4 regions of the Simiduia curdlanivorans genome follow, and region 4 is predicted to be linked to each of the others. Evidence: predicted binding sites of a transcription regulator. Region 4 holds the regulator's gene; each other region holds the start of a gene.
The links. Region 4 encodes PhoB, which activates phosphate uptake and scavenging genes when phosphate is short. Its sites were predicted from a motif close to TGTCATAAANNTGTAACA; they were not measured.
Positions count from the first base shown of each region.

Region 1: the regulator PhoB is predicted to act here: its motif matches at 2,733-2,750, upstream of QWY82_RS17615 (porin).
Region 2: the regulator PhoB is predicted to act here: its motif matches at 1,373-1,390, upstream of olsF (bifunctional ornithine lipid synthase OlsF).
Region 3: the regulator PhoB is predicted to act here: its motif matches at 1,109-1,126, upstream of QWY82_RS18315 (ExeM/NucH family extracellular endonuclease).

Region 1 covers NZ_JAUFQG010000006.1:862,847-866,708, forward strand. The annotation lists gene QWY82_RS17600 (PilZ domain-containing protein) at 1-294, shown strand, start outside; gene QWY82_RS17605 (MlaA family lipoprotein) at 348-1,082, opposite strand; gene QWY82_RS17610 (hypothetical protein) at 1,191-1,655, opposite strand; gene QWY82_RS17615 (porin) at 1,715-2,632, opposite strand; gene QWY82_RS17620 (HvfC family RiPP maturation protein) at 2,873-3,643, opposite strand; gene QWY82_RS17625 (HvfB family MNIO-type RiPP peptide maturase) at 3,640-3,862, opposite strand, start outside.
Region 2 covers NZ_JAUFQG010000006.1:442,786-446,647, forward strand. The annotation lists gene olsF (bifunctional ornithine lipid synthase OlsF) at 1-1,302, opposite strand, end outside; gene QWY82_RS15835 (methyltransferase domain-containing protein) at 1,467-2,513, shown strand; gene QWY82_RS15840 (aldehyde dehydrogenase (NADP(+))) at 2,592-3,862, opposite strand, start outside.
Region 3 covers NZ_JAUFQG010000006.1:1,030,711-1,034,572, reverse strand. The annotation lists gene QWY82_RS18320 (methyl-accepting chemotaxis protein) at 1-821, opposite strand, end outside; gene QWY82_RS18315 (ExeM/NucH family extracellular endonuclease) at 1,254-3,818, shown strand.
Region 4 covers NZ_JAUFQG010000004.1:839,635-843,496, forward strand. The annotation lists gene QWY82_RS03885 (dicarboxylate/amino acid:cation symporter) at 1-24, opposite strand, end outside; gene QWY82_RS03890 (HU family DNA-binding protein) at 100-375, opposite strand; gene QWY82_RS03895 (chorismate--pyruvate lyase family protein) at 555-1,109, shown strand; gene ubiA (4-hydroxybenzoate octaprenyltransferase) at 1,120-2,052, shown strand; gene phoB (phosphate regulon transcriptional regulator PhoB) at 2,128-2,829, shown strand; gene phoR (phosphate regulon sensor histidine kinase PhoR) at 2,839-3,862, shown strand, end outside.

The DNA.
Region 1 (3,862 bases), on a different contig from region 4:
CGCGCCTACAGTGAAAAGCGTAACTTTATCCGCATGCGGGTCGACTCGCCGGTCGATATAGAATTGACTGACGACGATGGCCATATCAACGGTATCTGCTGCGAATTAAGTGGCGGCGGCATGTCAGTAGAGGTAGATCGCGCCCTACCCGTGGGCACTCAAATGACCATAGTGCTGAGCTCTAGCCACGGCCATAGCCCGATGCTGAAAGCGACGGCGCGTGTTGCCCGCGTATCTTCCGGGCCGAACGAACGCTGTACACTGGGCTTAGAAATCGAACAGCTTCTCAATTAAAAAAACCCGCTAAGCGGGTTTTTTTATGGGCATGATTAGCACCAGCTTTGGTGCTAATAATCGCCGTATTCGTCATCGCCACCGAAATCATCTTCGACCACGCCGTCGTTGATGAGGAACTGCCTATTTTGCAAATAGGCCTCGCGAATAAACACATACTTATCGCCGGAGATGCTGTCTTCAAACGGCAGCAATTGGGCGCGCAGAGAAACGAATCTCAGCCCCAATACGCTGTTGCGAACCGCGACATCACCAATTTGAACAATGGGTAGGGTGTCGAGGTCCAGCGGAATAGCAGCGGTGCGCCGCAGGGTTGATGGGCCGAGAAAAGGCAACATCATATAAGGCCCCTGACCGACACCCCAAGCCGCTAAGGTTTGGCCAAAATCCTCACCGTCGCCCCTCAACAAGCCAAAGTGGCCGGCCACATCGAAAACACCCACAACACCCACGGTGGAATTAATCAGAAAACGCGCCGTATCATTGGCCGCCTTGTCCCATTTCCACTGCAACACATCGTTAAAAACGTTGGTAATTTCGCGCAAGTTTAAAAACACATTGTCCACCCCCACTTCCACCGGGTCGGGCAACACAGCGCGGTAACCCACGGCCAGCGGGCGCAACAAATAAGTATCTAAGCCGTCGTTAAAGGCAAACATCTTGCGATTGAAGCCCTCCCAAGGGTCTTGCTCAGAGGCGCCATCTTGCGCGAATAGAGGTGCCGCATTACAGCAGCACAGAAGCAGCGCCGCTGCAGAAAAGGATCGCCAAGCTATTTGCCATGTCATAACACTACTCGCTGCATACACTTTTTGCTGGCGCAATAACGCCACCGGGTAAAAATGAGGGCGCCATTGTAATGCCAACGAGCGGGGGTGTCTGCAAACATTGCCTAACTATCGGCCGAGGCACCGGTATTGAACGGTCAGTTGATATTGGTGCTGACCTTCCGGCACCACGCTTTCACTCACTTTGCGCCAGCCGTGGGTACAAACCTGGACCATTTTCTGAAACAGCTGATGTTGAGCGCGCTGCAAGCTATCGGCATTGGCAAGCTCTAGCGATGCGCGAACGGTGAGGATCTCTGCCGCGCGCGCAGGCGTTTGCGCGACTAATGGCGCTTGTTCCAGCACCGGCGCGGGAACCTGTACCGGTGCCGGATCGGAAGAGTGAGGCGCAGGCTTGTCCTCAGCGCACTCAAAGTGCAAACGATGGAACTGCCCGGTTTCCGACAAATCCACCATCTCCTCGCAGGGTTTACCCTCTGCATCTAGCGTCACCTCCGCCGCTTGGGCCTGCCCTATCACCAAGCAGGCGAGGCAAAACACCCCGGCGTTTATCAATCTACTGTGCACTATCATTTGTCTTCCTCAAAAACACAAAAAGGGTGCCGAAGCACCCTTATCACGAAAACCGAATACTAGAACTTGTGCTCAATGCCCAAGCCGACGTAGTCAGCTTCTTTCGCTTCGCTGTCAGCGGTTTCATTGGTGTAGAAACCAAACAGCTTGGTGTTTTTGGCGAGCTTGTAATCGGCACCTAATGAATAGGTTTCGCCGCCAGCGGTAGAAATATCAGATTGACCAGCCTGCGCCTTCAAGGCCCAGTCGCCCATCTTGTATTGGCCACTCACTGCCCAACCGTCGGTTTCAACACCGGCTGTGTCATCGGTCTCAGCCAACAGGCCCAGTTGGAAGCTGCCCAAGGTCGCCTGCACAACACCGCGAATCACGGTCGAGTCCACTGCGCGCACGTCGGTGTCATAGCTGATACCGGCGTAGAAGGTGTCGTTTTCCCAACCACCGGCAACAGAGTAACCATCGTCTACGTTTTCAGCTTCGCTCATCACGTAAGCGCCTTGGGCAAAGAAACCACCCATCTCAGGCGTGGCGTACATCACGGTATTTTTAGAGCGCACTTCACTCTTGGTGATGATGCTTTTGATATCGCCCTGCAGGTCGTTGAACAGATCAACTTTGTTTTGCAGCAGTTTGGTAGGGGTATCGTGCACACCAGCAATAACACTACCGAAGCCACCGGCTAAGCCTACATAGCTATTGCGTTGCTTGAATACGTCAGTACCTGAATCTGGGTCTACTTCGTATTCCAGCTGATAAATCACGCTCAAGCTATCGGACAGCGCGGTCTTGCCAGCAAAGCCCAAACGCGAGGCATTGCTCTGCAGTTCATTGGTAGAAACACCGGCTTCGTCCTGATTTTCTACTGAGAGGTTGATCTTGCCGTAAATTTTTCCGTCAATTGGGCCTTCAGCTTGTGCGGCCATTGGCAAAACCGCTGCGATAGCGAACGGCAGAACTTTTTTCAGTGATGCTTGCATGGATAATCCCCTTTACGTTTTTTAGGCATTTCAGTTTTTAGGCATTTCATTTCATCGAGTGAAACACTTCACCGGATTGGCGTGCATTCTGGCCGCGAAATATTGCAGAAAAATGACAAGAGTGTCGAGCAAAGAAGATTAAGCAATTAAAAATGGGCTTTTAATTAAGAAAAGAACTTCGAATAAGCTACTTTTGTCATAAAACTGTCAAGTGACATTAGAATAGACAGGCGCCAATTTTTAGCAAATGTGAAGTATATCTTGGTCTACAAAGCGCTGAACTAAGGCCAAGGCCTGTTCCGTGAACAGCGCTGACACTGGCGTACCTTGGTTCCCGTGTACCAACTCAAACAAGTCATGAATTAAGCGTTTCAGGCCCAGTTGCGCCCCCTTATCCACCGCATCCAACAGGCTATAACTCAAGCCGTTCAGCGCCATGAATTTAACTCGGTGCTGGCGATCGCGGTGCACCAGTAGAAAGGTTGGCAGCGCCGGTATATCGCTCGGTTGATGCGCAGGGCCAATGGTTTGCACTGGGTATTGATATACCAGAGGCCAAGCCAATGCCGATAAGCGGACGTTGGTGGCAAGGGTTACCGGCGGCTTATCGGCCGGCTCAGGCAAGGACTCCGGTGCTACATCGAGCGCCAGCTCCACCCATTCATAGTGCATGAGTTCAGTGGCAAAGGGCGGCAGCAGGGCTTGGGCTTTTTCAGAGGCCGAAACGAAGTTCAAAAACTCTTGCCCGATCTCTAAAAAGTAAGGCGAGTGAGCGCGGTAGTCGGCGACGAACAAACGCACGAGGGCAAGCCAAGTATCGTCCGCCACGAGGCTGCGCAGCACGGGAAAACCACTGCTTAAAAAATCTTCGATATTATTAAAAATCAGCTCTTGATAAACCTGTAACCGCCGCCGCTCGACGCCTTCCGGCGCCGCGCAGCGCGCAGGGTTACGCAGATATTGCGTCAGCGAATATTGCGCGCGACTGAATGTGGTGGCACTTTCGCTCATGCTATAACACCTGAGGAAGTCGGTGAGCCGGTGCGAAAATCGTGCGCGCCACCCGCTAAGGCGCGCGTCTGAATCTGCTTTACTCGATTCAACTCGGCCAACATATCCACCAAAGGCGGAATATTGAAATCCCGTTCCAACAGCGTCGGCCTCACGCCAAACAGGCCGTAAGCCTGTTCCAGCAAAGCCCAAACCGGCTCGATCACATCGGCGCCGTGG
Region 2 (3,862 bases), on a different contig from region 4:
GTGCTTTAAAAACACACCCAAGCCCTGCCATAAATAATCCAAGCTATTTTTACCCCAGTAATAAGGCGAAACGAAGCTACGCCCCAACTCTACAGCTTGGGATAACAATGGCATTGCGGCCGCTTGATAGGTGAACAACTCAGCCGTGTATAAGCCCTCGACGCCCTGCTGCTCAATAATTTGGCGACAGTCGCCTAGGCGATAACCACCGGCAATGGCCAAACGCTGGTTATCCCACAGGATCAAGTGTTGATAGGTGCGATCATAGTTATCCAAATCCCGACGCGAACCAGTGCCCTCGCCCACCTTGCGAAAGGTTGCTTCGCGCAAGCGCCCAAGCTCGCGCATGAGTGGCGAATCTTCCAAATACTGCGCCAGATAGATTTGATTGCTATCGCGTGTTGCACCGAGCAGTGTTTGAAAGCTCAGCTGCTGTTTTAAAGCGTTGGCATTTTCTGGGTGCGCTAAGGTCTTTTCGGTGACGAAGCCATTGGCATTGCCCTTGCCCATTTTGTAGATATACTTTTTTAAGCGCGCCGCCACCGATCTATCGGCAACTTGAAGCGCTTCAAAGCCTTTTGCCGGCAGTGGGTCGCCGACGCGAAACTTTATATCTGTATGGTTTTTATTAAACATCTCGCGCGCTAACCACAGGGTACTGAGCGGCTTGTAAATCATCGACAAGCTGTAAAACAAGGCTGAATTACGGGCTTCGATATGAACAGGTAAAATATTGGCGCCGGTTTTACGGGCAAAATGTAGGAAGCCCGTCTGCCAGCGCCCGTCGCGCACACCCACAGGGCTAACTCGGGACACCTCACCCGCCGGAAACACAATAATCGCACAGTCGTCTTCTAACGCTTCGATTACCGCTCGGTAACTTTTGCGGTAGGACGACTGGCCCATATTATCGATGGGGATCAGAAGCTCGGATAATTGACTGAAAGAAGCCAACAAATCATTGGCGACTATTTTAACATCGGCGCGAATCTCGCCCACGGCGCGCAGTAACGCTAGCCCATCCAATGAGCCTATTGGGTGATTGGCCACTATAACCACGCGCCCCTCTGAGGGAATATTGGCTCGGCTCTTTGACGACAGGCTGTAGCTAAAATTGAAATACTCAAACACTTTATCGATAAAGCTAAAGTTTTTAAGGTCTTTATGCTCGAGTAAGAAATTATTAATTTCGTCTTGGTGTACCAGCTTGCGAAAGACTCCCAATGCTGACTGACGCACAATCGGAGAGCTGGTGCCCAACCAAGGTAACTTCGTAGCGACAGATTGTTCAACATTGATCATCATTTTCACCTTAAATTTGCTATCTTCCTGAGCAAGTTAACGCTCTGGCGTGACAAATTCGTGGCAGAGATGTGACAAAAATAAGACCATTCTGTAACAATAGGCACCCACGTAGCTCAAACTGCCCTACGACAATGGCACACTTCTTTCCTTTGGGGATATTCATGCGCGAAGATGTTAAGACCTACTACGGCGAAACCCTGCAACAATCTTCAGACCTACAAACCAACGCCTGTTGCACCGGCGAACAGCCACCTGAATATTTAAAACCCATATTGGCCGCCATCCACGATGAGGTGCACGCTCGCTACTACGGCTGCGGCCTAGTGCTACCCGAACACATTGAAGGCCTGCGCATATTAGATTTGGGATCAGGCGCCGGGCGAGATTGCTATGCCCTATCGGCGCTGGTGGGGGAACAAGGCTCTGTGATTGGCGTGGACATGACTGAGCCGCAACTGGATGTAGCAAGGCGCCACATCGACTATCACCGCGGAAAATTCGGCTATAAAATCGCCAACGTCACTTTCCTGCAGGGGGAGCTCGAGCATCTCGATCGGCTCGACATTCCCGACAATAGCCTTGATGTTATCGTGTCTAACTGCGTGATCAACCTATGTACCGACAAAGCCGCCGTGCTAAAGCAAGCCTACCGGTTACTTAAGCCAGGTGGCGAAATGTATTTTTCCGACGTTTATGCCGACCGGCGTATGCCCGCGCAGCTAGCGCAAGACCCAGTGCTATTTGGCGAGTGTTTATCGGGCGCTTTTTATTGGAATGATTTTCACAATACGGCCAAAGCCTGCGGCTTCTTAGATCCGCGCTTGGTAAAGGACGCGCCTATCAGCATCGAAAACCAAGCATTAAAGGCGAAGTGTGGCGACATTCAATTTTTTTCCGCCACTTACCGGTTATTTAAGCTTGCCGAGTTAGAGCCCTTCTGTGAAGACTATGGCCAGGCCGTCATCTATAAAGGTAGCATCGAACATCACCCTCACAGTTTCACCCTAGATAAACACCACCACATTGCCACGGGAAAAGTCTTTCCCGTGTGCGGTAACACCTGGCGCATGTTGCACGACACGCGCTTCAACGCGCATTTTGACTTTATTGGTAACTGGGACAAACACTTCGGCATTTTCGATGGTTGCGGAACCGCCCTACCCTACGATACCGAGGCTGCCACCAATAGCGGTAGCGCCTGCTGCTAATCATGTCAGCGAGTTTACCGACGAGCTTGGCACTCACAAGCTCGCCGTAAACATCAATCAATAAAAGCGCCGAAGGTATTAACCCCTCACGCCATCCACAAGGCGCTGTAAATTATCGGGGTTAGCGTCTTGCAATGCCGCGGGTAAAAAGTCATCGGGCAAGGCCTGATAGCAAACCGGCCGCAAGAAGCGCATGATCGCGGCCGTGCCAACTGAGCTGGTGCGGCTATCTGAGGTGGCGGGAAAAGGCCCGCCGTGCACCATGGCGTGACACACTTCGACACCCGTGCCAAATCCATTCCAAATAATACGCCCAACTTTCAACTCCAAGGTCGCAATAAGTTGCCGCACCAATTGGGGATCATCATCGCCGTCTGCATGAATGGCGCCAGTTAATTGACCTTGTAGCTGCGCCAGCACATCAAACAATTGCGCTTCACTATCGCACTCGACCACGAGCGCCAAAGCGCCGAAGACCTCCTCGTGCAATTGAGCATTGGCCATAAAATCTGCACCACTCACCCGGTATAAACCCGCTTGGCACTGATAGGGTTGTGCTGAATTTTTACCGCGCGCCACTTCGCTAACGCCCGGCGCCTGACTTACTCGTTCAAGCCCAGAGAGATAGGCCTGATGAATAGCCGGCGACAACATGGTTTGACTAGCAGCGGACACTAAACATGCGGCCGCGTGATCGAAATAGCGGTTCAGCCCTTCGCCCTTGACGGCAATGACCAAACCTGGGCTGGTACAAAATTGTCCAGCGCCCATAAGCATGGACGCTACATGAGCCTCGGCAATGGTTGCGGCGCGATGGTTCAACGCTTGGGGCAACAGAAAAACCGGATTGATCGAGCTCATCTCCGCATAAACCGGAATGGGTTCTCGGCGCTGCGCGGCGATCGTCATCAACGCCCTACCGCCAGCCTGAGAGCCGGTAAAACCCACAGCTTTGATGCCGGGGTGCGCGACTAAGCTTGCCCCCAACTGCGGGCCAGTGCCAAACAACAAAGAGAATACGCCTTCTGGCAGGCCACAGACTTGCACTGCTGCTCGCACAGCACGACCAACGAGCTCGGAGGTACCGGGATGAGACGAGTGCGCCTTGACGATAACCGGGCAACCGGCCGCCAACGCGGATGCGGTATCGCCCCCCGCCACCGAAAACGCCAAGGGGAAGTTACTGGCGCCAAACACCGCCACAGGGCCCAAGGCAACCTGGCGGTAGCGATGGTCCGCACGGGCCAGCGGCGCGCGCGCCGGTTGCGCCGGATCTATGCGCGCATCTTGGTAATGACCCTCGCGTACCACCTGGGCAAACAAACGCAACTGCCCTACCGTTCGCGCCC
Region 3 (3,862 bases), on a different contig from region 4:
GCGCCGCTTAATTGATCGCCTACTGTTTGAATGTCATTAACTAACCTACCAATAGTCGTCATCATGCGATCAAAGCGGCGCCCCATGTCGCCAAACTCATTGCCATCGGCAATGTGAGTGCGTAGCGTCAGATCTTTGTCCCTTTCTATTTTGGTGATAGTTGTTAGTAGTTGTGTCATGGGTCTTCTGATACTGCGGAATACCCAAAAGCCAGCTATGAGTAAGAGGAGAGCAAGGCCGGCAACCCAGGAAAAAAATGTTGCGCTGGCTTGGTTGGACATGAGTAAGGCATTTTCTGCGGCTTTCGCCCCTAGCTCGCCTTGAATCAGGATAAGTTGGTCTAGATTGTTAAGCAGTGGCTCTAGGCCGCTATACATCTCTAAATCGATATAGTTGCCCAGTTCATAGGATGATTGGTCGCTGATCAATTGTTCCAATTTAGCGATTGTTAGATCCGCCGTTTTTATCGATGGCTCGGCCCGACGTAAAATGTCAGTTTCCTCCGCACTTAATGTATTGCCTAAATAGGTTGCCCAAGCGCGTTGAATATCCGTGCGGCTTGTCTTAATTTTCATTTCGGCTTCGGACCACAACAGCATCTGCGCACGGGCTTTGTGCGCTGTATCGATAACCCCATTGGTATACATCTGCGACAGCTGGCTGAGCTGCCACAGCGGCATCAACCGTTGCTTGGCTATCTGCTGACTGGCATTGCCAACCGCCTTCAATTGAGCCTGAGCAAAAAGCGCTAAGGTAAAGGTGACTATCAAAGGCAATAAGATCAGTAATATAAGTTTGGTTCGCACACTGAGATTGAGCATAGGGGTCATTTAACCAAGGATATTAAGGTGCTATCGGCACGACTTAGCTGTCATTAAATGAATTTTTTGTTGCACTTATGTGACAGGAAATGGGTGTTGCCAGTTAGACGGCACGCTAAGCCTGTGTGTTTCTTCGGCGAGACTAGCGATTCGATGGGTAGCGATATATTTATAGATCTTTGTTCTCAGCAAGATCACGTGTTTTTGACGGCGTATTAAGTAAATTTGTCACACTTTTCTCAGCGAAAAGAATGGCTTTTTAGGCGTATATTTGCAGATATTTTATTCGTCATAAATGTTTCTTATAAGCGTCATGTAAATGCTATTCGTTCGTCATTTGCTTTTGCTCAAATGCGCCCGTTAACCGTTTTATCTCATGTTTTGGCTTACCTTTAAGCCTGCCCACTTATAACGCGAATAAGGATATTGTTAATGAAAAATCATGGCATTCTTGCCGCTGTGTTGGCGGCGCTATCGCTGCAGACGCAAGCTGATCTTGTTATTACCGGTGTGTTTGACGGCCCCTTGCCGGGCGGCCTGCCGAAAGGTTTCGAGTTGTATACCGATGCGTATATAGCGGACCTGAGTATTTATGGCGCGGGCTCGGCGAATAATGGCGGCGGTTCAGACGGCCAAGAGATGACCTTTCCAGCTATTGAAGTGGGGGCAGGGAATTACTTGTATGTCACCAGCTATTCTTCGAGTTACGGTTCTGACGGGTTTACCGACTATTTTGGCTTCACGCCTACTTACCTATTTAATGACTCTACCGCCAACATAAACGGCGATGATGCCATCGAAATTTTTAAAGACGGTATTGTTATCGATCAGTTCGGCGACATTAATGTGGATGGCACTGGCACGGCTTGGGATCATCAAGACGGCTGGGCCTATCGCAACAATGGCAGTGCTGCCAATCATGGCGTTTTCGCTGCGAGTGAATGGCGCTTTAGCGGAGCGGATGCCTGGGACGGTGAGTTAGATAATGCCGGCGCTGTGAGTGCCATGCCCATTGCCAGTTTTAGCGATATTGGTGATTCAGGTGGCGGCAATGGTGACGGTACTGGCAATGGAGAAACACTCGAAATTGGCGCCTGTTCAGAGCCTGCCACGTTGATTAGTGGTGTGCAGGGTACTGCTGACTCGGTGACGAATGCCGGTGAGCAGGTGGTGGTTGAAGGTATCGTGACCGGGTTGCGCAGCAATGGCTTTTTCCTGCAAGAGGAGGCAGCCGATTATGATGACAACAGTGCCAGCTCGGAAGGTATTTTTATCTTTGGCAGTTTTCCAGGCCAAGTTATTAAGCAACATATTGTTCGCGTTCTAGGCGAGGCTGGTGAGTATTATGGCAATAGCCAGATTAAAGCGAGCGAGGTGCTTGACTGCGGCCTAGCGGATGAAATGGTTGCCGCAGTAGTTGTTCCTATGCCCTATGAGGGGCTAGTAAATTTGGAAAGTCTTGAGGGTATGGTTGCCAGTGTTAATAACGCTAAGATATTCAGCTTGGACAATTTCACCAAGTACGGTGAAATGTTTATCAGTGATGATCTGAAGTGGTCGCCAACGGATGTGGCGGTACCTTTAAGTGCTGAATATCAACAGGCGGTTGCGAATGCTACGGCTAACATTCTTCTTGTTGAAGATAGTGTTGACGCTAGCTACCCAGATAGCATTGATTTCTATTCGACAGAAAATGTTGATGGCCTTAACTATGCCAACGCGCCACGTGTTGGCGATGTCGTATCGGCCACTGGCCCGCTGAATTTTTCATTCGGCGCTTACCGTATCAACCCCAGTAAAGATAGCTTTGCTATTGTGTCGAGTCGCCAAGAGGCACCGGATATTCGCCATGGTAATTTATCGGTGGCGAGTTTCAATGTACTCAACTATTTCAATGGCAAAGTGCTCGACGATGGCAGTGTCACCTTTAGCTATCCAGAGAACCGCGGCGCTGGAAATGCAGAAGAGTTTGCATTACAGGAAGCCCGGATTGTCAAAGCGCTGGCCGTGTTGGACGCCGACGTTGTCGGTTTAATTGAAATAGAAAATGATGGCTTCGGTAGGTCAAGTGCCATTCGCTCCTTGGTTACGGCGTTGAATCGGGAAGTTGGCCGGTCAGTGTATCGTTATGCCTTTAGTGTTGATGAGAGCGCAACGGGCACGGATGCCATCAGCAATGCCATTATCTATAAACACAAAAAAGTGAGGGCACTGGGTTTGATGGAGGGTATTGAATTGCCACGGCAAGAGAGCAATGGCGCCGTGGTTGCCATGCGCAATAGTTTGGTGCAGCGCTTCGTGCATCGCGACACGGGCGATACCTTTGCCGTTGTGGTCAATCACTTTAAATCGAAAGGCTCGGCCTGTTATGAAGATGAGAATAGCCCGACTGATCTCACCTTAGCGCAAGGCAGCTGTAACGCGCTGCGCGTGTCCGCTGCGGTGGCCTTGGGTGAGGCATTGGAGCAGATGCCATTGCCAGAAAAGCGCTTGGTCATTGGTGATCTCAATAGCTACAGCCAGGAAGACCCCATTGCGGTGTTAACGGATTACTCAGCCGAGGCGCGCGGTTATACCATAAAAGGTGCGGTGAATACGCAAGCTGGCAATACGCTGGCTGCCGAAGTTACTAAAACCTATGGCTTGGTTTCGCTCAAGGATGTGTATGACCCGCAGGGCTTTTCCTACTTCTTTTACGGTTCAGATCAGGTGGGTTCACTTGACCATGTATTGGCATCACCGGCTGCGGCTGAGCGTGTGGTAGATGTCAGCCATTGGAATATCAATGGTGTTGAGCTTTATCAATTGCAATACGATCAAGCGTTGAGCTATTACAACGCTGCTAACGGTGATCAAATCGATTTTACCGGTGTTGGCCACTATCGCAGTTCAGATCATGATCCGGTACTTGTGACCTTATCTATGGAGAAAAATCGGTGTCGCCATCGCGGTCATCATAACCATGACAAACGCGGGCGCTGTCATACTAGGCACTAATGCCCGGTTTTACTGAAACCCACAAGGGGGCTCAAATGAGCCCC
Region 4 (3,862 bases):
TAAGATACGGCTGGTTAAGCTCATAAACGGTTCCTGTTTTAGTTTTATTGTTAGTCTAGGGAGGGGAGAGCCAGCCAAGCTAGCTCAGTCGGGCGAACTTTAGCTGTTTACGGCGTCTTTCAAACCTTTTCCAGGCTTGAAGCCAACGGAAACGCTGGCGGGAATTTGAATGGTTTCACCAGTTTTTGGGCTTCTACCGGTACGGGCGGCGCGTTTTCGCTGGGAAAAAGAACCAAAGCCAACAAGGCTAACCACATCGTCGCGCGACAGCGCATTGGTGATTTGTTCCAAAATTGAAGACACCACCAAATCGGCTTTGTCTTTGGTTAGGTCCGCTGTTTCTGCAACAGCAGCAATGAGATCTGATTTATGCATGGAGAATCCGTCCTGCGTTTTTGTTTGTTTAGTCCAATTAGGACGTAATGCTACCGCCTTTCCACAAGCCAGCGCCAGCGCCAATGTCGATTGCCCCGCAAGCTTGCGCCTCATAGAATAGCGCGCCTAGACAGGTTTATTTGTCTAAACACACCGCATATTTGCAATTAGGAAGGCCATTGCCCATACATTATCGACAACGCGAGCCCCTGTGGCGGCCCGCCGCGCAAAAAGGCTGGCAACTGCCGCGCGACTTGGCGCCTTGGATTCTAGACCAAGGCTCACTCACCGCCCGCTTGCAGGCCCACTGTCAGGGCCAGTTCGACGTTCAGCTGCTAAACCAAGGCTGGGGCCAAGCAAGACCCAGTGAATTATTGGTGCTGAAATGCCCGTCGCGGCAAAAGATGTTAGTGCGCGAAGTCATTCTCAAGGGGCGGGGTGAAAACTGGGTTTTCGCCCGCAGTCTGGTCCCTTATACCAGCCTGACCGGTCGACTTAAAGCCTTAAAGTACCTAGACAATAAGCCCCTCGGCGCGCTGCTATTCCAAGACCCAAGCATGCGTAGAGACCCGCTAGAGGCCGCCGCTATTTGCGCCGAGCACCAGTATCTACACCCTGACTTGAAATTGCCGGTTGCCGTCGACTTGTGGGGCCGGCGCTCGGTTTTCTACATCGACAAGAACCCACTACTGGTGAGCGAAGTATTCCTACCAGACTTTCTCGCGAGCCTTTAAGGAACATCACATGGCCAAGGATCAACCCAGGAAGTCAACCGCAGCAAAAACGCGCTCGACCAAACCAGCGCGCCAAGTAAAAGCCGGCACCTCGACCCTAGGCGCCTATTGGCGCCTAATGCGCTTTGATAAACCCATCGGCACCTTGTTGTTACTCTGGCCCACGCTCTGGGCGCTCTGGATCGCGGCCGATGGCACACCCAGTTTGCGAGTGCTCGCTATCTTTGTAGCAGGCGTCATTGTTATGCGCGCGGCGGGTTGTGTTATTAACGACTACGCCGATCGCAAGGTCGACGGGCAAGTGGCTCGCACCAAGTCGCGCCCTCTGGCAACCGGCGAAGTGACGCCGTCCGGCGCGTTATTGTGCTTCGCTGGGCTCATTATCTGCGCCTTTTTTCTGGTCCTGCTCACCAACCTATTAACCCTTTCGCTGGCCTTTGGTGCCTTGGCACTCGCAACGATTTACCCCTACATGAAACGTCACACCCACTTACCGCAAGTGGTGTTGGGCGCCGCCTTTGCCATGAGTATTCCCATGGCCTTTGCCGCCGTGCGCGGTGATCTGGATAACGGCATCTGGCTCATATATACAGCCGTAGTACTCTGGACCGTGGCCTACGATACCTACTACGCCATGGTGGATCGCGCCGACGATTTGCGCATTGGGGTTAAATCCACCGCCATACTGTTTGGCGAACTGGATCTCGTGATTATCGGCTGTTTGCAGCTAATGACACTGTTTGCGCTGTGGTTGGCGGGCGATCACTTTAAGCTTGGGCACTACTATCTCGCCGGCCTAGCTGGTGCCGCTTTGCTGTTTATTTGGCAGCTCTGGCTCAGCCGCAAACGCCAACCTAAGGCCTGCTTTCAGGCCTTTCTTAACAACAAATGGGTGGGCGCGGTGATATTTGCCGGCATACTGGCTGATACCCTGCTAGCTTGATTAGAGGCCTCGTCATATAACTGTCATCTAACCGTAATCTAATACAGGTCCAACCAAAGTGCAGACGAACCGGTTATGAGCAAAAAGACCATTTTGATCATCGATGACGAACCCTCCATTCGCGACATGTTGCGCGTGGCCTTGGAGATGGCAGACTACCGCTGTCTAGAAGCGGAAAATGCCCAGCAGGGTCACGCCTTGGCGATTGATGAGAAGCCCGATTTAATCCTGTTAGACTGGATGATGCCGGGCACATCGGGCATCGAGCTAGCTAGGCGGTTAAAGCGCGAAGAGATCACGGCCAAAACCCCCATTATCATGCTCACGGCGAAGGGCGAGGAAGATAATAAAATTCAGGGCCTAGAGACAGGCGCCGATGATTACATCACTAAGCCGTTTTCGCCGCGCGAGCTGATTGCGCGGTTAAAGGCCGTGCTGCGCCGTATCGAACCCGATACACCAGAACAGCCCATCACCGTCGATCAATTGTGCCTAGACCCCATTAGCCAGCGCGTTACTATCGCCGATGAGCCGGTGGATATGGGTCCAACCGAATACCGCTTGCTGGCTTTTTTCCTGACCCACCAAGAGCGCGTGTACAATCGCGGCCAGCTGCTCGACCACATCTGGGGCGGCAATGTGTATATTGATGAGCGCACGGTAGACGTTCACATAAGGCGCCTGCGCAAGGCTCTATCCATGCAAGAACACGACAGATTTGTGCAAACCGTGCGCGGTTCGGGCTATCGATTCTCCACCAAAGTCGCCAGCAAATAAGGACGTTTCGTGTTAAGAGGATTTCATGCCGAGCTCAAGCGCGTCGCCCTGTTCACCACGCTGTGCATTGGTTTTGGCCTGGCCAATGGCTCCGTGCTGGTCACGCTGTTGCTGGGTTGTACCCTCTATATCTTTTGGATGCTTTGGCAAATACGGCAGCTGGATTTGTGGCTAAACCAGCGCAAAAAATCGCCGCCGCCGGAGGCCAGTGGGATTTGGTCTGATATTTTCGAAAGCATTTACCGGCTGCAAAAGCGCCAGGAAAAAGAGTCGGATCGCGTGAGGCAGGTGTTAAATCGCGTTCAGGAAACCACCGGCGCACTGCCCGATGCGGTGCTGTTACTCGACAGCCGGGGCAATATCGACTGGTGGAACCCAGCTGCCGAGCGCCTCTTTGCCTTTGAGAAAACCGACCAAGGCCAGCCACTGGTGAACTATGTGCGCAACCCCAAGTTTGTCGCCTACATGGAAAACCAAGACTACCGGCAGCCGCTCGATTTACCCGCCTCGCGCAATAAAGACCAGCGCCTGCAGTTCCAAGTCACCCGCTATGGCCAAAACGAACGGCTAGTGGTGGCGCGCGACATTACCTCGCTGCACAAGCTTGGGCAAATGCGCAAAGATTTCGTCGCCAATGTATCGCACGAACTGCGCACGCCACTGACGGTACTCAAAGGCTATTTAGAGACTCTCGCCGACGCCGACGATAAACCCGAGGCCTGGCAGAAACCACTCGCGCAAATGCAACAACAGTGTTCGCGCATGCACATGCTGGTGAACGACCTAATTGCGCTTTCGGTGCTCGAGACAGAGGTTAATCCCGAGCGGCATCAGCCGGTTGCGCTCTATCCACTGCTCAACCGGCTAATCGACGAAACCCATTCGGTGGCGAAGCAGCCGCGCAATCTGGTGTTAAACTGCGCTGACGATATCGCCATACTCGGGGTAGAAAAAGAACTTCAGAGTGCCTTCGGCAACCTCATTACCAACGCCATTAAATACACGCCTAACACCAGCACCATCACCGTCAATG